Regions from separate parts of the Vibrio sp. RC2502 genome, predicted to be linked through region 1. Evidence: predicted binding sites of a transcription regulator. Region 1 holds the regulator's gene; each other region holds the start of a gene.

The links. Region 1 encodes CRP, which controls carbon source genes, mostly activating them, when cyclic AMP is high. Its sites were predicted from a motif close to TGTGANNNNNNTCACA; they were not measured.
Region 2: a site for CRP is predicted at 3,109-3,124, ahead of rppH (RNA pyrophosphohydrolase). Genes of this name have one in related genera too.
Region 3: a site for CRP is predicted at 2,993-3,008, ahead of recB (exodeoxyribonuclease V subunit beta). Genes of this name have one in related genera too.
Region 4: a site for CRP is predicted at 3,627-3,642, ahead of cytR (DNA-binding transcriptional regulator CytR). Genes of this name have one in related genera too.

Annotation. Positions count from the first base shown of each region.
Region 1 covers NZ_CM141453.1:2,986,866-2,992,994, reverse strand. The annotation lists gene astD (succinylglutamate-semialdehyde dehydrogenase) at 1-771, shown strand, start outside; gene ACYJZR_RS13935 (DUF1338 domain-containing protein) at 1,014-1,805, shown strand; gene crp (cAMP-activated global transcriptional regulator CRP) at 1,961-2,593, opposite strand; gene ACYJZR_RS13925 (phosphoribulokinase) at 2,834-3,703, opposite strand; gene ACYJZR_RS13920 (YheU family protein) at 3,829-4,041, opposite strand; gene ACYJZR_RS13915 (hydrolase) at 4,075-5,082, opposite strand; gene ACYJZR_RS13910 (TIGR02444 family protein) at 5,169-5,657, opposite strand; gene ACYJZR_RS13905 (ABC transporter ATP-binding protein) at 5,654-6,129, opposite strand, start outside.
Region 2 covers NZ_CM141453.1:520,006-526,134, reverse strand. The annotation lists gene ACYJZR_RS02450 (sulfite exporter TauE/SafE family protein) at 1-176, opposite strand, end outside; gene ptsP (phosphoenolpyruvate--protein phosphotransferase) at 183-2,429, opposite strand; gene rppH (RNA pyrophosphohydrolase) at 2,432-2,956, opposite strand; gene mutH (DNA mismatch repair endonuclease MutH) at 3,575-4,255, shown strand; gene ACYJZR_RS02430 (DUF6482 family protein) at 4,270-4,581, opposite strand; gene ACYJZR_RS02425 (NADP(H)-dependent aldo-keto reductase) at 4,738-5,772, shown strand; gene ACYJZR_RS02420 (hypothetical protein) at 5,906-6,129, opposite strand, start outside.
Region 3 covers NZ_CM141453.1:2,507,204-2,513,332, forward strand. The annotation lists gene recB (exodeoxyribonuclease V subunit beta) at 1-2,874, opposite strand, end outside; gene recC (exodeoxyribonuclease V subunit gamma) at 3,202-6,129, opposite strand, start outside.
Region 4 covers NZ_CM141453.1:257,082-263,210, forward strand. The annotation lists gene hslU (HslU--HslV peptidase ATPase subunit) at 1-876, opposite strand, end outside; gene hslV (ATP-dependent protease subunit HslV) at 900-1,451, opposite strand; gene ftsN (cell division protein FtsN) at 1,616-2,161, opposite strand; gene cytR (DNA-binding transcriptional regulator CytR) at 2,337-3,344, opposite strand; gene priA (primosomal protein N') at 3,677-5,881, opposite strand.

The sequences.
Region 1 (6,129 bases):
CGTCAGTTTGCAGGTCAACCAGGCAAGATGTTAGCGCTAGAAATGGGTGGCAACAACCCGATGGTCATCTCTGATAACTACGGTGATTTGGATGCAACGGTGTACACCATCATCCAATCGGCATTCATCAGTGCTGGTCAACGTTGTACTTGTGCTCGTCGTCTATACGTGCCGTTTGGTGAGAAAGGGGATGCTCTGATCACTAAGCTGGTGGAAGCGACGAAAAACATTCGCATGGATCAACCATTCGCAGAACCTGCGCCATTTATGGGCCCACAAATCTCTGTGGCTGCGGCGAAGTTCATTCTTGATGCGCAAGCAAACCTGCAATCTCTAGGCGGTGAAAGCTTAATTGAAGCGAAAGCAGGAGAGGCGGCGTTTGTTTCTCCTGGCATCATCGATGTGACTAACATTGCTGAGTTGCCAGATGAAGAATACTTCGGACCGCTGCTGCAAGTCGTGCGCTATGAAGGTTTAGATAAGGCCGTAGAGCTGGCGAATGACACGCGCTTTGGCTTGTCGGCAGGTCTTGTATCAACAGACGATCAAGAATGGGAATACTTTGTTGACCACATTCGCGCAGGCATCGTAAACCGCAACCGTCAATTGACGGGCGCAAGTGGTGACGCACCGTTTGGTGGCCCAGGTGCATCAGGCAACCTTCGTCCAAGCGCGTACTACGCGGCGGATTACTGTGCTTACCCTATGGCATCCATGGAAGGGCAGGAGACGGAATTACCTGCGACATTGAGCCCAGGCGTGACGCTTTAAGTTTCAATAACAGGGTCACGACCATGCATCGTGGCCCAATGTGCTGACGCATCATTTAGGTTTGGGTAGTACGCGTTGGCATTACACGGCAAGTGAGCACAGACTCAAAAAGCGTGTTTGACTGACTGACATTTACCGTCACAGGTTGATGGTTGCTCGTTCATTATTCTGGACAGCTTTTGGGCTGTGAACGAGCGACCACACTCTTATCTTAATCCTACATCTCGTAACAAGGAGTCGTTATGACGCCCGATGTGTTATTTGAATCGCTATGGCAAGACTACATCCAACGTCTTTGTCCTTCTGCTGCTAAGGTGCATCAGCTTCTACAAGAAGATGAGGCTCTGATTAATGATCATATTGCTTTACGCACTTTCAATGTTGAACCGCTAGGTATCGAGACATTGGCGAAACCGTTTTTAGCTGCTGGCTATAAAGCGTGTGGGGACTACGTATTTGAGAGCAAAAAACTGGTCGCAAAACACTATGAGCACCCAGATCCGAAGCAGCCTAAAGTCTTCATCAGTGAGCTGAAAGTCGAAGAGTGTTCGCCAGAGCTGCAAGATATTGTGGCGAAACTGGTTGCGCAAGTGGATGCTGAAAAACTGTCGGGCAGTGCATTTCTGCATGGCGGTCGCTTATGGGAGCTAAGCTTTGCTGATTACCAAACGTTGGCTAAAGAGAGCGAGTATGCGTCTTGGCTGGCCGCGCACGGTTATGGTGCTAATCACTTTACGGTGAGTGTGAATCAGTTGAATCAACACGATGAAGTCAAACAGGTTAACGACCATCTTCGTCAAGCAGGGTTTGTGATCAATGAGTCGGGCGGTGAGGTGAAGGGTTCACCGGAAGTGCTGCTTGAGCAATCGTCGACGATGGCAGACAAAGTGCCAGTGACCTTCGAAGAAGGTTCGGAAATTATCCCAGGTGGCTTTTACGAGTTTGCTAAACGTTACCCAATGGAGAATGGCGAGTTGTATCCAGGATTTGTTGCCGCTTCAGCAGACAAAATTTTTGAAAGCACTAATGGTTAAACGTACCAATGGCTAAACGCCATGGAATACCTTGGGCTAACCTGCTAGTTCGTTAGCCTCTTGCGACCTAGAGCCTGACTGCAAGGCAAATAAAAAGCCACCAATGTCGCCATTGGTGGCTTTTATAATTTTGTTCGTGTCACTCTAAATTGAGATTAACGAGTACCGTAAACCACGATAGTTTTACCGTGCGCAGAGATTAGGTTCTGCTCTTCTAGCATCTTCAAGATACGACCTACTGTCTCACGAGAACAGCCAACGATTTGACCGATTTCTTGACGAGTGATCTTGATTTGCATGCCGTCTGGGTGAGTCATCGCATCTGGTTGTTTAGCAAGGTTCAGAAGCGTCTGAGCGATACGACCAGTTACGTCTAGGAACGCTAGGTCACCCACTTTTTGGCTAGTTACTTGAAGACGACGAGCCATCTGCGCAGAAAGACGCATTAGGATGTCTGGGTTTACTTGGATAAGCTGACGGAACTTCTTGAAAGAAATTTCAGCAACTTCACAAGGAGATTTAGCGCGAACCCAAGCTGTACGCTCTTGGTCTTCTTCGAATAGACCAAGTTCACCAATAAAGTCACCTTGGTTTAGGTAAGAAAGAATCATTTCCTTACCTTCTTCGTCCTTGATAAGAACCGCAACAGAGCCTTTAACGATGTAGTACAACGTTTCAGCTTTTTCACCTGCGTGAATTAGCGTGCTCTTTGATGGGTACTTATGAATATGACAGTGTGAAAGAAACCACTCTAATGTTGGGTCGGTTTGAGGTTTACCTAGAACCATAATATCTCACTTCCTCTGCAGGGTACGCTTGCGCTATCCATATTTTAGCTAAGCCTGAATTAGGCTTACTAGAATAAGAGCACTTTTTATATGCTGCAAGCTCTCTTGTGTTTCGGTAAGAAATAGTATCCTTTTTCGAAAACGATTTCTTGATTTTAATCGTGCCATGATTGAGATTTTGTAAGCAAAACTGTGCACATGATCACGGTATGAAAAGTAAACATCTAGCCTGCTACGTTTTTAGCCAATTTTTCCTGTTTCAATCAGCTGTTGTAGGATAGGCCTAACTATGAGCTCCATTGCAAAGCTCATTTTGCCGCCTGGCACAACAATGGTGTTGTGGCGCGACATAAATGAGCCATCAATCATGGCCAGCAGATATGGGAAGTCGACATTCTTAATGCCGCGCAGACGAATCACCACAAAACTTTCATCTAAACTCGGAATGCCTTTGGCGTTAAGCGGGTTGGAGGTATCGACGGTTGGGACGCGTTGAAAGTTGATGTGAGTACGAGAAAACTGCGGAGTGATGTAATTGAGGTAATCGTCCATTGAGCGCACGATTGAGTCCATCACCGCTTCACGCGAATGGCCGCGATCGCGAGTGTCGCGCACGAATTTTTGGATCCACTCTAAGTTCACAATTGGCACCATGCCAATCAAGAAATCCACATGCTGAGCAACATTAACATCGCCATCAACCACACCACCATGCAGCCCTTCATAAAACAGCACGTCGCTGTTTTCAGGTAAGTCTTGCCACGGTGTAAATGTGCCTGGCATTTGATTGTAGGGAACTGCTTCGTCAAAGGTGTGCAGATAACGGCGCACACTGCCAGTGCCGTCATGACCGAACTTACGGAAAAACTCTTCTAATCCCGGGAAGTCATTCGCTTGCGGACCAAAGTAACTGATGTGTCGGCCTTGCTCGCGGGCTTTGCGAATTTCGATGTCCATTTCAGGGCGAGTAAAGCGATGGAAGCTGTCTCCTTCCACCCATGCCGGCCTGATGTTCATCATATTGAACATCTTGCGGAATGCTTCAGACGTCGTGGTTGTGCCGGCACCGGATGAACCAGTAACCGCAATGATTGGGTGTTTAGCTGACATGACAAACCTTGTCGAAAATTACGTACCTGTAAAGTGCAGCAGCGAACCGCTGCACGGTCGATAACCCACTATAGCATGTAACAACGACTTGTCATCGAGTGGGATACGGTAAAAATGTGAACGTGCTAAAACTTTGCTTTGAGTTGAATATCAACCGTTTCATGCAGTTCTGAGAACACGATGACGGCTTCACCTTTTTCTAGTTGCGTCTTCACTTGATCGATTTTGTTTTGCAGTGAAATTTCAACCGCGCCATAGTCGGTGCCTTCGCGTAGTACGAACTCACGAATTAGATTTTCCAGTGTTTCTGGCGCGATGTCTTGCCAAGGAATGATCATAAATACCTCAAACTTTTATGATGAAAGGCTAGTTTACTGTGTTCGCGGTTTGGATACAGCTGAAAGGTACTCTGCCGCGACACTTTCGTAGTACGCGGGCAGGGCTTCCTCTAACCAGAACTTTGGTTTTAATGCCGTACCAGTCAGAAAACCAACGTGTCCGCCGTGCTCAAACAGACGGTAATCAATGTTATCTGGCAGAACAAATTTGGGGATCACCTCTTCGGTCATGAACGGGTCGTCTTTGGCGTGGATGATCAAAGTTGGCAAGGTGATCTGCTGTAACTTGCTCAATCCTGAGCATTGATCGTAATAATCTTGTGCATCCTTAAAACCATGCAGAGGTGCAGTGATCAAGTCATCAAATTCGTACAGACGAGTAACGCGCTTGATGGAGTTGTACGACAGCGCCAATTCGCCATGCAGTAAATGATGTTTTTGTAGAGCATTCCGTTTGAGCGAAGAGAGTAGGTAACGGCGATACACTTTGGAAAAGCCCTGCTCAATTCGATTGGCACAAGCCGCCAAATCCAGTGGTGCAGAGACGATGGTGGCCGCTTTTAAAATCGGGTCATCTTTGTATTGTGCTAAGTAGTTCGCCAGCATATTGCCACCAAGGGAGATGCCGACGGCGACTTTTGGATTGTTTGGAAAGCGCAGATGAAGGTGTTCCAAAAAGAAGCGAGCATCCGTTACTTCTCCTGAATGGTATGCGCGAGCTTTTTTGTTCGGTTTGCCGCTACAGCCACGAAAATGCATCATCACCGATAACCAACCAGATTTCGCAAACGCATTCATCAGGCCGTTTGCATACGGGCTATAGAAGCATCCTTCCAAGCCATGAAACAAAACGAAGATGGGTTTGTTCTGCGCGGGTTCTTTGGTGGGATCTTCACTCCAAGCGAGATCGAGGAAGTCGCCATCGTCGGTATCCAGCGTCTGCCAAATAGGCGTAAACAGCGCTTTTTTACGAATAAAGCGCGGTAAAAGGGTCTGAAGGTGCGGGTTCTTGATCCCGGCGGCTGCGAAAAATTGTGTCATACCTAACTGCTCTTATATGGTCCTTCATGTCAGTTGAAGAACTTATTAATATAATCCTTTATAAAGATTATAGGTATTCTACAGCGTTATGAGTGTTTTGGTGGGTGAATGTTTGGCACAGGGATAGCAAAGGCTTGTTGCAAATGCTCTCCACCAAGCTGACGACAGTATCTGAGCGTGAGTGGATCGCCATCGTTTTTAATCAGTGTAAGTGAGTTAATACAGTCGACCAAATCGGCTTGTTGTTGCTTTTCGAGTTGCAGTTCAAACTGCAGGCTTTCTCGATATAACGCATCGTTCACTTGGGATTTTAGATGACGTCGCAGGTCGCGAAAAGAGTGCAGCAGCGTTTCACTACGGCCAAGACAGCTTTGGACTAAGTGCCAGTCTTTCTCTTGGAAGATAAGCTGCTGCTCGTCGAGCCAACGGAGCAGCAGTAATAGATTCACGTTACCGTGGTAATTGTTTTGCAATGATAAACACGCTTCTTTTACTTCTCGCACGCCATAAAACTGCAGGCTGAACTGCCAAAGGTGTTCTAGGGTAAGAGTGTATTCCGCGTGTTTGTTTGTCATTGGTTAAACTCTAGCTCCATCTGCTCCAGTTCTTCCTGAGCAGACATCCATTCCATTTCCACTTCTTCAAGTTCTGATTTGCTCGAAGCTTGAAGGGCCAGCACTTCATTTAGTTTAGCTTTATTTTCGGCTTCATACAGTGAGTTATCCGCCAATTGTTCTTCAGCCTCTGCCAGTGCTACACCTAACTTATCCATTTTATTTTCTAATTGTGTCAGGGTTTTGCGAATTGGCGCCGTCAGTTTACGAAATTCCGCTTCGCGACGTTTTTGCTCTTTCTTCGCAGCGGCACTGTTTGCGGTATCTTTAACTGGTTGCGACGCTTGTGCTTCTTTTCGCTCGGCTTTTTGTTGTTCAGTCAGCCACTTGTAGTAGTCGTTTAGGTCACCATCGAATGGCGCAACTTGACGATCATGCACTAAGTACAAATCATCGGTGGTTGCGCGCAGTAAGTAACGGTCGTGTGAAACAA
Region 2 (6,129 bases), 850 kb from region 1:
GCCAGAGATGTCGCAAGCGCCATATGCATGCTCATTTCTGGAGAAATGCCCGCCCAAGGCAGCAAAAATAACAACGCAGGTACGACGATTAATCCGCCCCCAATGCCGAGTAGCCCCGCCATCACACCAACAAAAGCGCCCAGCGCCAGCAATAACAAAAATAAAGAGACGGTCACGATTACCTACTTTTTCCCTGCACGAACGAAGCCTGCAAAACCTTGTTGGATAAAGAAATCATGCATCATTTGATGAATCTCCTCTCCGTACGATTTTGTCATCGCCTGTTCTGCTAGTTTTTCTAGTTCCTGTTGTTGGCTATGACGAATCAAATACTTCACCTTAGCCACGTTAGATGTGTTCATACTTAAGCTGGTGTATCCCAACCCAAGTAATAAGAGCGCACCAAATGGATCACCGGCTAATTCACCGCAGATGCACACTGGCACATGATATTTATCGCACACGTCATGAATCTGTTTGAGTGCTAACAGCACTGCCGGATGCATGGATTCATAGACATCAGCGACGCGGGAATTGTTCCGATCCACCGCCAGTAAATACTGAGTTAAGTCGTTAGTACCAACAGAGACAAAATCCACTCGATGCGCGATGGCAGGAAGCAGATATACCATCGATGGCACTTCGATCATCACCCCGACTTTTGGAACCTGGATACGCTCATCAAGCAAGACAACTTCGCTGTAGGCTTGGTTGATCAGCGTCATCGCATCATCCAGCTCTTTAATACCAGATACCATGGGTAACAAGATACTTAAATTACCACTTTCAGCACTAGCTCTTAGCATCGCACGCAATTGAATCAAAAAGATATCAGGATGATCTAACGTAAAGCGAATCCCGCGCCAACCTAAAAACGGATTGTCCTCTTCGATTGGCAGGTATGGCAATGGTTTATCACCACCGATGTCCAGAGTACGCATCACCACGCGTTGGCTCGAGTAGCTGTTTAATATTGCTCGATATTGATGATACTGCTCATCTTCCGATGGAAAGTGATGTTGAAGTAAAAATGCAATTTCAGTTCGATATAAACCGACACCATCGACGCCCGTATTAATGGCAATGTTGCTATCGGCACTGAGACCCGCATTCAGCATCACTTCAATGTGCTGGTTATCTAACGTTACGGCAGGTAACGCGAGATCTTTATTGACCATCGCGAAGAGCTCTGACTCTTCACTAACCAAACTGCGATACTCACGTAACAGCTGGCGGTTGGGCTCAAGAAAAATCTCGCCCGTATAGCCATCAACGATGCCTAATTTGCCGTTAACCACATCCGTATTGATGTTAGCGCCCATAACGGCCGGCACACCCAATGCGCGCGAAAGAATTGCAGCGTGTGAGTTTGCGCCCCCTTCAAGCGAAACGACCGCTAATAAATGTTCTTTCGGCACCGATGCTAACAAAGTCGCAGTAAGCTCATTGGCCACTAAGATGATAGGACGATCGATGGCCGCATTCTCTTGCTCACTGTTGTGCAGAAAATACAGCAACCTTTGCCCCAACTCTCGGATATCTTGTGCTCGTTCACGCAAATAGACATCTGACATACGAGCAAAGCGGTTTGAATAAGTTTCAACTACCTGACGCAGTGCCCAATCTGCTCGATCGCCTTTTTCAATCTGTTTCTTAAGATCGCCGCGCAACATTGGATCATTGAGCAAGTGGGTAAACAAATCGAATATCGCTAACGCATCTTTATTGATTTCGCTGTCGAACTTTTTCCGCATCCGGCGGAAGTCATTCAGCGCACGCTCAATCGCTACCAGCAGCAGCTCTTGCTCTCGCTCTTTATCCAGCGTGGAAGACGGGAATACGTCCGACAAACTCGGCTGCGTGTTGTCAAACCAAAACTCTCCGATGGCAACACCTGTTGATGCAGGCAATCCTTTAAGAACCGTCGGTTTTGAGGCTAATTGCCAATGACCTAAACTTTGCGCGTGAGCGATGATCACGGCTAACTGCGCAGATAAGGTCACTAAGAAAGATTCTTCCATCTCACTAAACAATCGTGGCGTCTTTTGCTGAATGACTAATACACCTAATACTTGTTTGCGATGGATGATTGGAGTGGCGAGGAAAGAGTGATAAACCTGTTCACCAAGCTGCGGGAAAAATTTAAATTCAGGGTGTTTTGAAGCTTCTGCGAGGTTAAGAGGTTCTGCGCTGCGTTTAACGAGACCAACTAAACCTTCATTGAAATTAATGTGGATGCTATCGCCTTCAAAAATAAGGCCTTGAGTTGCCATCAACTCAAGGCGCTGCATTTCTTCATTGGCGAGATAGATAGTACAACACTCAGTGCGAAGGGCGGCACAAGTCTCTTTTACCAATATATCGAGAGCCAGATGCACATCATCGACTCTGGAGACTTTCTCAACTATTTCCCTTAGCTGGCTGAGCATGACTATCCTCTACGTTGTTGCTTTTTTCTTTTCCCTTTCGCTTTTCTCTCTCGAAAAGGCATGGCTAAAGATGCAAACTCTTTCATCGCTCGACGATAAACATCACGCTTGAAAGAAACAACTTGCCGAACTGGATACCAATAGCTCACCCAGCGCCAACCATCAAATTCAGGGGATTTCCCGCGCTGCATATTGATGCGCGATTCATCGCATTCCAATCGCAGCAGAAACCATTTCTGTTTTTGGCCGATACAAACAGGCTTGGAGTCCCAACGCACCAATCGCTTTGGTAGTTTATATCTTAACCAATGACGACTTGTTGCAATGATCTTAACGTCTTTTTTCGTTAATCCGACTTCTTCATACAACTCCCTGAACATCGCCTGTTCAGGTGTTTCACCTTCGTCAATCCCACCTTGTGGAAATTGCCATGAGTGTTGCCCGTATCGTTTAGCCCAGAAGACCTGACCATGGTTATTACATATCACAATACCAACATTCAGTCGGTAACCATCGCCATCTATCACTGGCTAACCTCTATGAATAATTTTTTATTACCATGATTTTTCCACATATCCCCATTACTAGCAAACTTACTGATGTGATATGAGCAAGATTTATTACCTTTTCACCGTTATTGGATATCTTTTAATCAAATTAAAGTTTATCAACACAAGAGTGAGACATTGCCCACATTTATTCACCTTTTCTGTGAATAACTTTGTGAAGAATTCCATATCAACTCCGATTTTCAATCAAAAGCATTATTCTCTTACTCATCAATAAAAATAACGACCAATCATAACTCAATGATAAATATAAACTTAAAAACAAACCTGGTGATAAAACGATCTTGTCAATTCTGATGATCTTTTCACCAAACTCAGATCGGTCAAAGATCAACCGATCGGTTATTTATCCACACATTCATTCTCTAACTTCATGACATCTACATAAAATCAAGCCTAAAAACGTTTCAAAACCCCTGTTTATTCATCCAGTCCATCAGTAGATCCACTTATATGCACCTATATCTGTGGATAAGTTATGAATTGATCATTCTTAATCCATCTCGATGAAATCTTGGACAGTAGATTTTGTTGAAATTTGTTAGACTAGGATTTTTCCATTGTCATGCAGTTATTATGAAACCAGAACCACAATCAGAAGCGGAGTTAATGGAACGCGCTCACGATATTGCCGGACTCAGTTTTGCGGAATTAGCGGACGAAGCAGGGATGACCGTTCCAGAAAACCTCAAACGCGATAAAGGCTGGGTGGGACAATTGCTGGAATGGCATTTGGGCGCTCCTGCGGGTAGCAAACCTCAACAAGACTTTTCCAAACTTGGTATCGAGTTAAAGAGCATTCCAATTGGCTACAACGGACGACCGTTAGAAACTACATTTGTATGCGTTGCACCCTTAACTGGTGTTCAAGGACTGACATGGGAAACCAGCCATGTGCGCAATAAGCTCTCGCGCGTATTGTGGGTTCCTGTAGAAGGTGAACGAGAAATCCCCCTTGCCGAGCGTCGTGTAGGGACGCCTCTTATTTGGTCGCCAGATAAAGAAGAAGAGCAGATCTTACGAAATGACTGGGAAGAACTGATGGAAATGATCGTCTTTGGCAAATTTGATCAAATTTCAGCCAGACATGGCGAAGCGCTTCACCTGCGCCCAAAGGCCGCTAATGCCAAAGCACTAACTGAAGCCTATAGCTCCAACGGGAAACCAATGAAGACGCTACCACGAGGCTTTTACCTACGAACACAATTCACCGAACAGATCTTACTGAAGCACTATATCAATGTGCAATCTGAGTAACTCATCTGTTCACTCTAATGGGTAACCAACGATAATTCGATATCGCAGTAAGAGGCAGTACCCTCACTACCGCACTCATCATAAGCGTTGTGTAACCGCAAATAAGCTTTGTCGATACCTAACCTGAGCAGCTCTTCTTTCACCAAATCTAAGGAACCAAAATGAAGCGGTTCCTCTCCATCTTTAATCGGCTCTAGCTGGTGCTTATATTCCACAGCTAGCAAATAGTCAGAGACATCGGAACACCCAATGACAAATACTTTGGGTAACGTATAGGTGTCTTTATGTTGACCATGTAGCCACATGTCCAGTTGATGCTTCTGCATAGTGCACCTCCTTCACAAGATCTTTTTAGTGTAGTTGGGGGATGAATACCTTTCGAGCCACACTTGCGCTTATACGTAAATGATTTGCGATAGCGACCAAAAATCCCATATATTGATGGATAACCTATTCAGTTGGCTATTTTTCAAGGAAGTGAAATGCAATACACCAAACTACCGCACTCATCACTCGAGATCAGTAAAATCTGTCTCGGCACTATGACTTTTGGTGAGCAAAATATCGAACAAGAAGCTTTTGAGCAGCTCGACTTTGCTGTCGATCATGGGGTGAACTTCATTGATACCGCAGAGATGTACCCTGTTCCGCCAAAAGCAGAAACACAAGGCCTAACAGAACAATACATCGGCAACTGGCTGACAAAATCCGGCAAGCGAGAAAAAGTCGTTCTAGCGACAAAAGTGGCAGGGCCGCGCAATGTGCCTCACATCCGTGAAAACATGAGTTTAAATCGTCGCAATATCCATGATGCCATCGACTCTAGCCTTCAACGACTCCAAACCGATTACGTAGATTTGTACCAACTTCACTGGCCACAGCGTCAAACTAACTGCTTTGGCCAACTCAACTACCCTTACCCAGACAAGCAAGAAGAAGTGACGTTAATTGAAACCCTAGAAGCATTAACTGAACTGGTTAAGATGGGTAAAGTGCGTTACATCGGCGTATCTAACGAAACACCTTGGGGGGTGATGTCTTTGCTTCGTTTAGCGGAGAAGCATGATTTACCGCGTATAGTTTCAATTCAAAATCCATACAATCTACTCAACCGCAGCTTCGAAGTGGGTTTGTCTGAAATCAGCCATTATGAAGGTGTCCAACTGTTAGCGTATTCACCTCTGGCGTTTGGTTGTTTGAGTGGTAAATACTTACATGGCGCAAAACCAGAAGGTGCACGCTGTACTAAGTGGGAGCGTTTCGCTCGTTACTTCACGCCTCAAGGCGTCAAAGCGACAGAAGCATACGTGAACTTGGCGCGTGAGCATGGCCTAGATCCTGCGCAAATGGCATTGGCGTTCGTTAATCAACGTCCATTTGTCGCTTCCAATATCATCGGAGCGACCAACCTTGATCAACTTAAAGCTAACATTGACAGCATCGATATCAAGCTTAGTGATGAGCTGTTAACAGACATTCAAGCGATCGGTACTACCTACTCTAACCCATGTCCATAAAAGCAAACAGGCTGACCACATAGGTCAGCCTGTTAATAGCACTTAGAACAAATCTATTTCGATATGCGTTTACAGCGTGTTGAGCTTTTAGGGTTAACTAAAGCGTAATGTTGGAAGCTCAACACGCTATAGATTACGTCGGTATTCGCGCAGTTAGCACTCGACGAAGATGACGAACTCGACGTTCAACTTTAACCGCTTCAGGCACGCTGGTTTGAGTAACTCGCCCTTCACGATCTAAACCAATATCCCTTAATAAATGAACATTGGTCCATGGAACATCATGAGAACTGCGGCGCACGGTACGTTGCCATTCTCTCTCTTCACGTTTTAAATCCGCTTTAATAAGCAAAGTCG
Region 3 (6,129 bases), 480 kb from region 1:
TGAGTCGATATCAAAACCCGTAATCTCAATCGTGGCATCATGCTCGGCGTGATGAGAGCCTTGCTTGACCAAGCCAGAATAACTGGTGATGCGCCAGTTTCTGTCGATAGGGTTTTGCAGCTCTTTCGCGCTAAGATCGTGTATTTCTTCTTGTGGCGCTACGTACTTGTCTTCGAGTTGCTGCGGCGGATCGGCCACAACGACACAATCAAGCTCGTCTTGTTGCTTTGTTAAACCTTGGTGCAAATCGTTAATGCCACCTTCTTGACCATTCTGAATCAAATAGCCAATCGCACTGCGGTGTACGCCAGTTGGCTCTTTGGTCGAACGGCCATTGCGCAAAGGTGAGGCACCGATAAAACACGCATACACAGCACGCGTTAGTGCCACGTATATCAAGCGTAAGTCTTCCGCCAAACGCTCTTTATCCGCTTGCTTCATGGACGCATCGTTGCCAGTGATATCCAGTACCGTGCGGTCATTGGCTGCATCGTAATATTTGGCTTCGCTGACTTCTCGATAGCTGAACACAAACGGCAGAAATACGAGGTCATACTCCAAGCCTTTTGATTTGTGAATAGTTACGATCTGCACTAAGTTACGTTCCGATTCTAAACGTTGGATTTGGTCATCACTGCCGCCCAAACCGTTTTCCGCATCACTGATAGACTGAGCGAGCCAACGCAGCAGACCGTGGTCGCTGTCCAGTTCATTACTGGCTTGTTGAAGCAGTTCACCGATGTGCATTAAATCGGTAAGTACTCGCTCACCATTCTCACCTTGTGAACTCGCACCTTCTTCTAGTAATCGCTCGGCAATATGGCGTTTGCTGATCACCGCGCGCAACATCGGCAGCACACCACGTTGAACCCAAAATTTGCGATATTCTTTGAATTCGTTTACGGCGTTTTCCCACACCACTTCATCGTTATTAAGCGCATCCAAACTTGCTGCGTCGAGGGCAAACAGCTCAGAGGCAAGACTTGCACGCAGCGCACGGTCATTTTCTGGCGTCAGCACCGCTTGCAGCAAACGCTGTAAATCCTGCGCCACTGAACTGGTAAACACACTGTCTCGGTTAGACAGGTACACGCTGGCAATACCTTGGTCTGCTAGCGCTTGTTTGATCATTCGACCTTCACTACCTGTTCGAACCAACACCGCGATATCGCCCGCTTGAACCGCTTTCTGTTTTTCGCCATTCGCCAGACACGCTTGCCCCTGTTGAGCCTGCGTCAAAATGGTTTGGATTTGGCTTGCGGTCGCCTCCGCCATTCGAGTCAAATACTCGCCTTTTGGTAGCGGTTTATCGTCTGCTTCTTGCAACCAATAAGTCAGCGCGGGTTGCTTTTGACCACCCATAGTCCAAATGCGTTTTTCGGCATTGGGACTGTATTTTACAGGTAAGAACGGGATGTCCGAATCATAGATAAATGGACTGTCTGGCAAAGCAAATACTTGGTTTACCGCCTGCACCATATCTGCGCTAGAACGCCAGTTGGTTCCTAACGTGTAGTGGGCACTTACTTGGTTACGCGCTTTGATATAGGTGAAAATGTCTGCGCCACGAAAGCCATAAATCGCCTGCTTGGGGTCACCGATCATAAACAAACCACATTCCGGATTATTCAGATAAATACGGCTGAAAATACTGTATTGAAGCGGGTCGGTATCTTGGAACTCGTCAATCATTGCGACAGGATACAAAGTACGAATACGCGCCGCTAAAAGCTCGCTTTCGTCCGTATCGATAGAAGCAGAAAGTTGCGTCAGCAAATCATCGAAAGAGAGCCACTGTTTTTGATTTTTCGCATTGGCCAGCATCACACGACAATGCTCAATCGCATGAGCAAGCAGTGGCGCTTTTAAGCTGATTGGATTGGCAAGAAATGTTTCAATGGCTTCAAATACCGCGTGCTGCGGCGCACTGCCTTTCGGTGTTTTTTCCAACAAGACGTTTTGCGCGAATTTCTCCAGCTTGTCTGGATAATCGTATCCTGTGGTTTCCGTTGCTGCCCAAGCGTTTACCGCATCCAACCACGTCGGCAGAGACTTTTTGTTGTAACTTCTCGGATTTACACCTGAAGACGAAATCAGCGTTAAGAAGTCATCTTGGCTTTCTCGCCACTGTGCTTTTAATTCATCAATTTTTTTCAGATTTTCAGTATGAAGATCAGCCAAACTGCCTTTCATTGCAGGAACAGAAAGGCTTAACGGCGCACCAGTTAAGTAATTGCTGATGTCAGACAACAACGCAGATGGAGAGCTCCATAGCTGGCGAATTTCCCCAGCCAAGGTAAACGGCAACGTGTAGAAATTGCGACGCCAGTAATCGGCTACAACTTGCGCTTTTAGGTGACTTTCATCGGTCACAAACTCGTTATTAAATCGGCTGCCAGATTCAAACGCATTTTGCGTTAGCATACGTTGGCAAAAACCGTGAATCGTGTAGACCGCCGCCTCGTCCATCTGACGCTCTGCCTGCAATAAAATTTCTGCGGCTTGCTTGTGATCGTCAAACTCATTAAGCAAAGGTTGGATCACCGGATCGTAACTCTGTCCACGCGCAAACGCGATTCGCGCATCATGGATTCTTGCCCTGATACGATCGCGCAATTCCGCAGTTGCCGCTTCGGTAAAGGTTACAACCAGAATTTGGTCGACCGTAAGCGGTACGCGATGTCGAGTTTCCGCGCTGCCGTGACCAAGCAAAAGGCGCAGATATAAACCTGCAATAGTGAAGGTTTTACCTGTACCTGCTGATGCCTCGATTAACCTCGCACCGTGCAGAGGGAACGTCATCGGTTCTAGTGGCGTTGGTTGAGGCTGCTCTGTGCGGTCTAACGTATGTAGAGGGCACTCTGCACCTGACATTTGATCCATAACGCTGAATCTCTCCGGATTATTTACTAGGACGTATCACCTAATAAATGTGATCTATAGTTAAAAATTCTATTAATATGTTTAACAAGTTGGATAATTTAGAGCTTTGTGAGATCTTTCTCACGGTTATCCATAAGACGTACCGTTAGTATGCGCCCCACGAGATAAGCCAAACCTTTTTGGCGGCACAACTCAAACGAATTAAACAAAAGTATCATGGTCCCTCTGACCTTGTGGCCGTACAGCGAACGCCCTACAAAAAATAATGATTTTCTGGCGGCCACCCTACTCTTCCTTCTCTTTATCCAACTGTCTTTATTACGCTTTTACGTCATCAGCGTCTTGAACCGCTAAGCACGCACCTTGCAAAACTAATGCTGTCAGAAAACGAACTTCTGAGGCCAACTCATCATTCCAAGCAGGCCAAATTCGAGAGATGTACGCATTATTGCCTTCACCCGGGCTCATGAAGCCATCATTGAATGCGTCAGCCATTTTCTTCAAAGATTTCTCTTCGTCATCGACCCACTGACCGCGGCTAAAGCCCGCTTCAACACAAGCCAACGCCGTTTTCGGGAAATAAGGCAAAGGCTTAGTCATGCCTTCGAAGAATAAGCGAACTAATTCAGTCAGTAGCTGTTTGGCATACTGCGCATCGGCAATTTCTGGGTAGATCAAATGCAGCGCGCCTTCTTTACGATCGTAGCCAATCAGATGAGTTTTCTTGGCATAACCCGACGCCGACATGGCAAGGTGATCGATCCACGCTGCAAGGTAATCCTGCGAGCGAATCTTACCGCTTCGGTAACGAATCAACCCAGATTGGTAGCACTGGGTTAGCCAACCTGTTAGGCGAACGTTTTTCTCTTCGCCTTCATTTCGCTCAAACAAGGAATCAAACGTCAAGTCGATTTCCAAATCGTCTTGAGGCGCACCAGATAAAAACGCCAGTTTGTCCACCAGCTCTTCCGCCTGAACTCGGTTGGTTTCAAACTCGATATCACCAAACGCCCCCACCGGCAGTTTGCCTTGCGCGCGCTGTTGACTCATAAAGTGTTTAAGCACCTCTGCTTTTTTCTCTGGCTGCGTCAATGTCGTTTCAAGCAAGGTTTCTAACAGCTCATCACGCATTTGATAGCTTTCCAAACCACCTAAAACAAAGGGTTCATCGTCTTCCATCACCGGTAATGGCGGTTCAAAGATTACTTTTAAGCGACGATTGAAAAAATACTGCACCGGTAAGCGCCAGAAACGTTGCAATTCGACTAAGTCGATCTCAAGTGGGAACGTCGCTCCTAACAGATAGTCGTCTAATGCCCGATTAAAATCACGACGAACATAGCCTTGCGATTGACTACTTTGAGTCAATGCCGCTGGAATCCACTCTTTCGCATAGCTGGCGTGCATGCCTTGGAACGCACTTGGGCTAAACGGCACCATGGCGTGCGTATTCACCAACGCGTTTAACAAGTTGTCGCCAGACTCATCAACGGGCAACGCTTCATCACCACTTAAACAATAGTTTTGGTGGCAGTATTCCATCAGCTCAGAAACCAGAACCGAAGGCACTCGCTCGGTGTTGTCTTGGATTGAGCGGCCAACATAACTGATGTAGAGCGTTTGCTGTGCAGACAACATCGCTTCGAGGAATAGGTAACGGTCATCATCTCGGCGCGAACGGTCGCCCGGCTTGGTTCTTCCCGTCATCAAGTCAAAGCCTTCTGGCGGCATGGAGCGTGGGTACACGCCGTCATTCATCCCCAGTAGACAAACGGTTCTAAACGGAATAGAGCGCATCGGCATCAGGGTACAAAAGTTCACTTGACCAGCCAGGAAGCGCTGGCTGACTCGTGTGCCAGATAATTTGTTTTGAAGGTATTGGCTGATGATCGACGGCGATAACGCATCATCAAATGCGGCATCAGCTAATTGCTCTTTGAGTTGGCTGAGCGTATCGCGAATGGATTTGAGCGCCATTTCGCCTTCTAACTCAACTGAGAAGAAGTCATCCAGCAGTAAAACTAAAGTCTCTCGCCAACCATCAATAGTCTGAACATGAGAAAGTTTGCTGCGATAAGTGCTAATTTGTTGGATAAAGTGTGCCAACTTGCCCGCAAGCTCTGCGCCCATGCCTTGCACTTCGTTGTACGGAGACAAACTGCCTTGCTCGGTTTCAAACAAACCTGCGGATTCTGGCATCGCGTAGCCAAGCAACATGCGTTGAATACCAAATTGCCATGTGTTTTGACGGGTTTCCGGCAGTTCAAATTCGCGTCCGGTATTGGCATCCAACCCCCAGCGAATTCCCGATTCTTCAACCCATTGTTTGGCTTGTAAGAAATCATCTTCGCTGAGTTCAAAACGCTTTAATATCGCCGGCGTTTCCAGAAGTTCGAGTAGTTCTGATGCCAAACAGCGCGTATTGGGTAAGTTCACCAACTGCATAAATGCGGCCAGAATAGGGCTCTCTTGATCGGCGGTTCGGTCAGAAATCGAATATGGAATAAAACGCTCACCCGGTGCGTTACCAAAGACCGCCTGAATCGCAGGGCTGTAAGCGTTGATGTCCGCGACCATCACGATAATATCGCGCGGTTTTAACGTTGAGTCAGCATCGAACATCGCCAACAGTTGATCATGCAACACTTCCACTTCACGCATCGGGCTGTGACAAGCGTGTAGGCTCAGTGATTTATCACCCAAGCTAACCACTTGTTTGTGATGACTGTTTTCAATCTGTTGGTCATCTTGATGTTCTTCAAGATTGAGAATATCCGCTTGCAATTGATGGAGCAGACTGTCGCGCTCAACATCAACAAACGCTTCGATTTCATGAGATTCCAGCTGAGACAACAGATACATATTGTCACGCCCGAGTTTACCCATGGACGCCAACAGACTGTTTCCGACCACATCGGTGTGTAGCTCATCGATCACATTATCTTCCAATGAGCCTTTCAGTTGCTCAGTTTCACCTTGCACTTCCGAGTGATCGTCCTGCCACACAACGTGCTGACGATGTCTCGCTGCCAAACGAGCCAGATACTTGCGATCTCGAACTTCACCCCAGTAATAGCGACACGGGTTGGTGAACATCAGATGCACATCGATATGCTCACCAATGGCTTTTAGCGCATCCATATAGCGAGGCGGTAACGAGGAAATACCAAAAACAAACAAACGCTTGGGTAAATGGTCAAAATTGCCGTTAAAACTCGCTAACGCGTCGATAAAGTGCTCATAAAG
Region 4 (6,129 bases), 580 kb from region 1:
TGTCGAAACGGTACTGCCTTCAATCAGAGGAAGTAAGTCACGTTGCACACCTTCACGAGACACGTCCGGGCCAGAGCTTTCGCCGCGCTTACAAATCTTGTCGATTTCATCAATGAAAACAATACCGTTGTTTTCTACGTTGAAAATCGCGGCTTCTTTTAGCTCTTCTTGGTTTACAAGTTTTGCAGCTTCTTCTTCTGCCAGCGCTTTCATCGCGTCTTTGATTTTCAGCTTACGCTTTTTCTTGGTGTCGCCGGCAAGGTTTTGGAACATACCTTGTAGCTGGTTGGTCATTTCTTCCATACCAGGAGGTGCCATGATCTCCACACCCATTTGAGGCGCTGCTACATCGATTTCAATCTCTTTATCGTCTAGCTGACCTTCCCGCAGTTTTTTACGGAAGATTTGGCGAGTGTTTGAGGTGTCTTCTTTCTGCTCGACTTGACCCCAGCTATCGCGTGCTGGTGGCAGTAGTGCATCGAGAATGCGCTCTTCAGCTTGCTCTTCCGCGCGGAATTTTACTTTTTCCATCGCTTGTTGGTGGGTCATCTTCACAGCGACATCAGTCAGGTCACGAATGATGGTTTCAACTTCTTTACCAACGTAACCCACCTCGGTGAACTTTGTTGCTTCGACTTTGATGAATGGCGCATTGGCTAGTTTAGCAAGACGACGAGCGATCTCTGTCTTACCAACACCAGTTGGACCAATCATCAGAATGTTCTTCGGTGTGACTTCGACGCGCAAGCTTTCTTCTAGCTGCATGCGACGCCAGCGGTTACGAAGGGCAATCGCAACCGAACGTTTTGCTTTGTCTTGACCAATGATGTGACGGTTCAGTTCATGAACGATTTCGCGAGGGGTCATTTCAGACATATTCTTTCCTTACTTCGTTACGATTACGCGGCTGGGGTTTCAGGCTCTGCAGTTGAGTCTAGCTCTTCTACGGTGTGGTGATGGTTGGTGAATACACAGATATCACCAGCGATGTTCAGTGCCTTTTCCGCGATTTCACGTGCATCTAAGTCAGTATTTTCTAAAAGTGCAGTTGCGGCTGCTTGTGCGTATGCACCACCAGAACCAATTGCAATCAAATCATTTTCTGGCTGAACGACATCGCCGTTACCAGTGATGATGAGTGATGCTGTTTCGTCTGCAACAGCAAGCAACGCTTCTAATTTGCGAAGAGCTCGGTCGCTGCGCCAGTCTTTTGCCAGTTCTACGGCTGCTTTCGTCAGATGGCCCTGGTGCATTTGTAGTTTGCTTTCAAAGCGTTCAAATAGGGTGAAGGCGTCCGCTGTACCGCCAGCAAAGCCAGCAAGCACTTTATTGTTGTATAGGCGGCGAACTTTGCGCGCGTTACCTTTCATGACGGTATTGCCTAGAGATACTTGGCCATCACCCGCGATGACGACTTTGTTATTTCGACGTACAGATACAATGGTAGTCACAGTCGACCTCTTAATTATTTCTCTTTGGATTTAATTCAGTATATGGGGGAGAGGAACTTGGGATTCAAGGGGAGGGCGTTTTTCACATTTGCTAACGCTGATGATGCCAATAACACGCGAGGAATAAAAAAGACCAACAGCGAATGCGGTTGGTCTTTGTGAGATTAGAAGTTTTCTTTCCAAATTGCGCACGGTTCGATTTTCGCGCGTTGCAACTTGTGGCGATCTTTCTCTGCATCGCGTTTGAACTTGTACGGGCCAAGTACAACACGATACCAAGAGCTGCCTTCTTTCTTACGAATTTTGCTCGAAAGACCTTGGAAAGCAATAGCCAGTTTTCGTTCTTCGGCCTGCGCTTGGGTTTTGTAAGCGCCACACTGCATTACGTATGGGATTTTAGATACTTCGATTTCTTTAGCGACGACTTCCACTTCTCGCTTGGGTAAAGATTCGACGTATTCCCACTTCTCTTCAGGTGGTGGTGGCAAATCCTTTTTCGGCTTTGGCTTACTGACGGTCGTTATAGGTTGTTGCACCACGGGTGGTTTCGGTTCTGGATCGTTACTTAATAAATACAGACCATAGCCAAAACCGCCCACAAGCAAGATTGCAAGTAGACCACTACGCCAAGGTTTTCTTTTGGGAGGTTGTTTTTTTGTCGACTTTTTTGGAGCGCCTCGCCCCCGTCTCACATAATCTCTGTTTGCCACGGTTACTTCTGGTCATCAAGGATTCTTCCAAATATGGTAATCCAGAACGGGTCGAGAAAACACCCTATTGATGTAATCTTGATAGCTACGTATCAGATAGAGAATACAAAAAGCGGCGCCAATGGGCACCGCTTATCGTTAGTTTACATGATAGTCGCGTTGGACTACCGAACGCTTAGGCGCGTTGCGGTGGCGCTGCGCTACCACGGACAACAAGCTTAGTTTCTAGTAAGCGTGAACCTGAATGAACGTCATGGCCTTTAAGTAGTTCAAGCATCATAAGCATCGCTTGGCGGCCAATTTCATAACGAGGTTGAGAAATGGTCGTTAACGGTGGATCGCAGTATTGAGCAAAGTTGATATCATCGAAACCAACCACTGACAAATCTTGCGGAACGCGCAGACCGAGTCGTTTGGCTTCTTGGATTGCGCCGATTGCCATGGTGTCGCAGTGGCAGAAAATCGCAGTTGGTGGCTCTGGAAGTTCTAGCAACTTACGTACAGCTTTCGCGCCGCCGTCAAAAGAAAACTCAGTGATAACACTGTATTGTGGGTCTTTACTGATCCCCGCGCGACGCAAGGCTTGTTGATAACCTTGCTGGCGGAACTGGCACAATACCGCTGTGTCTGGCCCTGAAATTTGTGCTATGCGTTTATGGCCAAGTTGAGTTAGGTAATTGACCGCTTCAAAAGCAGACGTTAGGTTGTCAATATGCACGGTTGGTAATTCTAGCTCTGGCGCAAACTCACAAGCCATGACCATTGGTGGCAGGTTTTTCTGTTCTGGCTTGCTGACATCAAATGGCAGGTCGGTACCAAGCAGTAACATGCCATCGGCTTGTTTGGTGAACACTAGATTCACAAACGAGCTTTCACGCTTTTTCTGCTGGCCGCTGTCACCGAGCAGTACGAGGTAGCCATGTTCCATAGCGGCGTCTTCGATACCACGAATGATTTCAGAAAAGTAAGGATCACAGATGTCAGGAACGATGGTAACAATCGTTTTTGATTCGTTTCTACGTAGATTACGCGCTAATGAATTTGGAGAATAGCCCGCTTCAAGGACGGCATCTTCGACTCTTTTTCTTGTTGAAGAAGAGACTTTTTCTGGATTCATTAATGCTCGAGATACCGTAGCTGTCGACACTCCCGCAAGCTGGGCAACATCCTTCATTGTCGCCATAGTGTTTAACCTCTCAAATTTTTGCCAAGATGACGTTATTCCCTGTCAGAAGTCGTAGGTTTTTATCACTGGTAATCAGTGCCTATCTAATCACGTTGTTAGTGGTTATTTTTAGGGAGTAGGCGATAAAGCATCGCTTGGCTACTGCTTCAAATTTTGGGAATAGTCATTGTTTTAATCTAAGCCTATGGGGTAAACCCACTTTAGACTTTGCTAATTTGGATAGTCTATTCATTTCTATCGGGAAAGTTACGGTCTGTTTAACAAAAATTGCAATCTCGATGTGAGCCTCATCACATTAAAAGGTAATTCATTACATAGTTAAACGTTTGCTAGCTGAGATCTTGTGGTTCTATGTCTAAATTCCAGCGAACTTTTTTGGCATTAGGCAACAACTCAATAGCAGGTTTGGCACTGGTTAATAACTTTTGCATTAATGAACGGTGCTGGGTTTGGAGTAGCAGCTGCCAACGGTATTTGCCTGCACGTTTGGCGAGAGGCGATGGTGTTGGACCAAGCACCATGCAGGTGTCGTCAAACAAAGGGTGCGATTCTAAGGTAAAGCGAACTTGGCGCAGAAAATCTTCTACGATCTCGCTCTGATTCGTTTCGGCTTTAAATAGAGTCAGGAAACTGTACGGTGGCAACTGCGCCAGTTTACGTTCCTCTAATGCCGTCATAGCGAAGTGTCGGTAGTCCTTTTCCAATAAGGCTTGCAATAAACTGTGCTCAGGATGGTGAGTCTGTAAAACCACTTCCCCCGGCTTACTTGCTCGTCCGGCTCGCCCTGCGACTTGAATGAATAACTGCGCTAATCTTTCGGAGGCGCGGAAGTCGCTACTATATAGAGAGCCATCAACATCTAGCAAGGCGACGAGCGTTACATTGGGGAAATGGTGTCCCTTAGCTAGCATTTGAGTGCCAATCAAAATTTGATATTCACCCTTGCGGATGGAGTCCAACGCGTCTTCTAAGCTGCCTTTCCGGCGCGTGCTATCCCTGTCGATACGGATGGCTTTGTATTCGGGAAACAATTGTGCCAATTGTTGTTCTAACTGTTCGGTACCGACACCAACGGTAACCAGTTGAGTAGAACCACAGCCCCGACACTGATGAATAACTGGGTGCTGTGAGCCACAATGGTGGCAGCGAATCTCATTGCTGTATTGGTGGAAGGTGTAATAAGCATCACAACGTTTGCATTCGGCAATCCAACCACATTCATGACACATGAGAGCAGGGGAGAAACCACGACGGTTAAGAAACAGCATCACCTGATTGCCTGCTTTAAGGTGTTTGCGCATTTCCGCAATCAATGGGGCAGATAAACCACTTTCTAAATACTGACCTTTGACGTCGAGCACTTTATTAGTAGTAGGAACCGCAGAGCCTGCGCGTTGGGTCAGGGTTAAATGGTGATACTTGCCTGACAAGGCATTGTGCAATGTCTCCAGTGCAGGTGTAGCTGAGCCCAGAACAATCGGAACTTGTTCTTTATGAGCGCGCATTACAGCAACATCGCGTGCATGATAACGCAAGCTATCTTGCTGTTTGTAAGAGGTGTCATGTTCCTCGTCCACAATGATAATCCCGAGATCAGCAAAAGGCGCGAGTAGGGCAGAGCGTGTGCCGATAATGATTCCGGCCGCTTTGTCGCGTGCAGAAAGCCACGCATTCAGACGTTCCGTCTCGTTTAATCCGGAGTGGATAACGTCAACTGGCACATTAAAACGGCGTTTAAAGCGGTTGATGGTTTGTGGTGTTAAGCCAATCTCTGGTACTAAAACCAAGGCTTGTTTACCTTTCTCTAAGACCGGTTTGATCAGGTTGAGGTACACTTCTGTCTTACCTGAGCCCGTGACGCCTTCTAGTAAATAGCAGGCAAAACCTGCTTGGCTATTTACACTCGCAATAGCTAGCGCTTGTTCGTGGTTGAGCTTTGGCTTCTCGACGTCGCATTCAACGTGCTGCCCCCACTTGGTGATTACAGGCTTCTTCTCGATACGTTCAATCCAGCCTTTCTCTTCCAAAGACTTTAGTACAGTTGAGGCTATCTCTTGGTCGACAAATTCCTGGTGAGGCAAAGCGCCGTTAACCAACATTTGCAAGACCTTCTGTTGTTTGACCGCTCGACGATCAAGCCCTTGCATCAGCTTGTCTTTACCGGATTCGGTAATTTGCCACTCTTGTAGCGTCGCAAAATCTGCAGGCTTTCCTTTACGCAGAGCTGCTGGCATCGCATTGTGTAGCGTATCTCCAAGTGGGTATTGGTAGAACTGGCTGCACCAAGTCAGCAACGAATAAAGCTTTTCAGGCCATACCGGCTGAGAATCAAGAACTGCTTTGATTGGCTTGAGTTGATCTTTGGGGAAATCCGAGTGATTAACCATCGCGGTGACGATGCCAACTAACGTTTGACGTCCAAAAGGTACGGATACGCGCCCGCCAATGATAGGAAACAGGTGTCCTGGGATGGCATAGTCAAATTGTTTGTCGAGAGGTACGGGCAGTGCCACTCTAGCAATGGATGGACGCATAGATTCGTAGCTATATAAAAGAAGAAAGGACTGTAGAGTTTATTAAAATCGTCCCAGGAATACGAGTCAACCTACGGAGTGTGTTCGGAAATATACTAATATCACCGGATTGGTGAAAAAAGTGGCGAAAAAATTGCCATACGTATTGATCCTATCTAGGGGATTCATTACTATATCGCGCCTTGAGATATGGCTTCAGCAATTGGTTGGTGCGGTATCCCATTTTATTATTAATTGCGTGTGGTGTG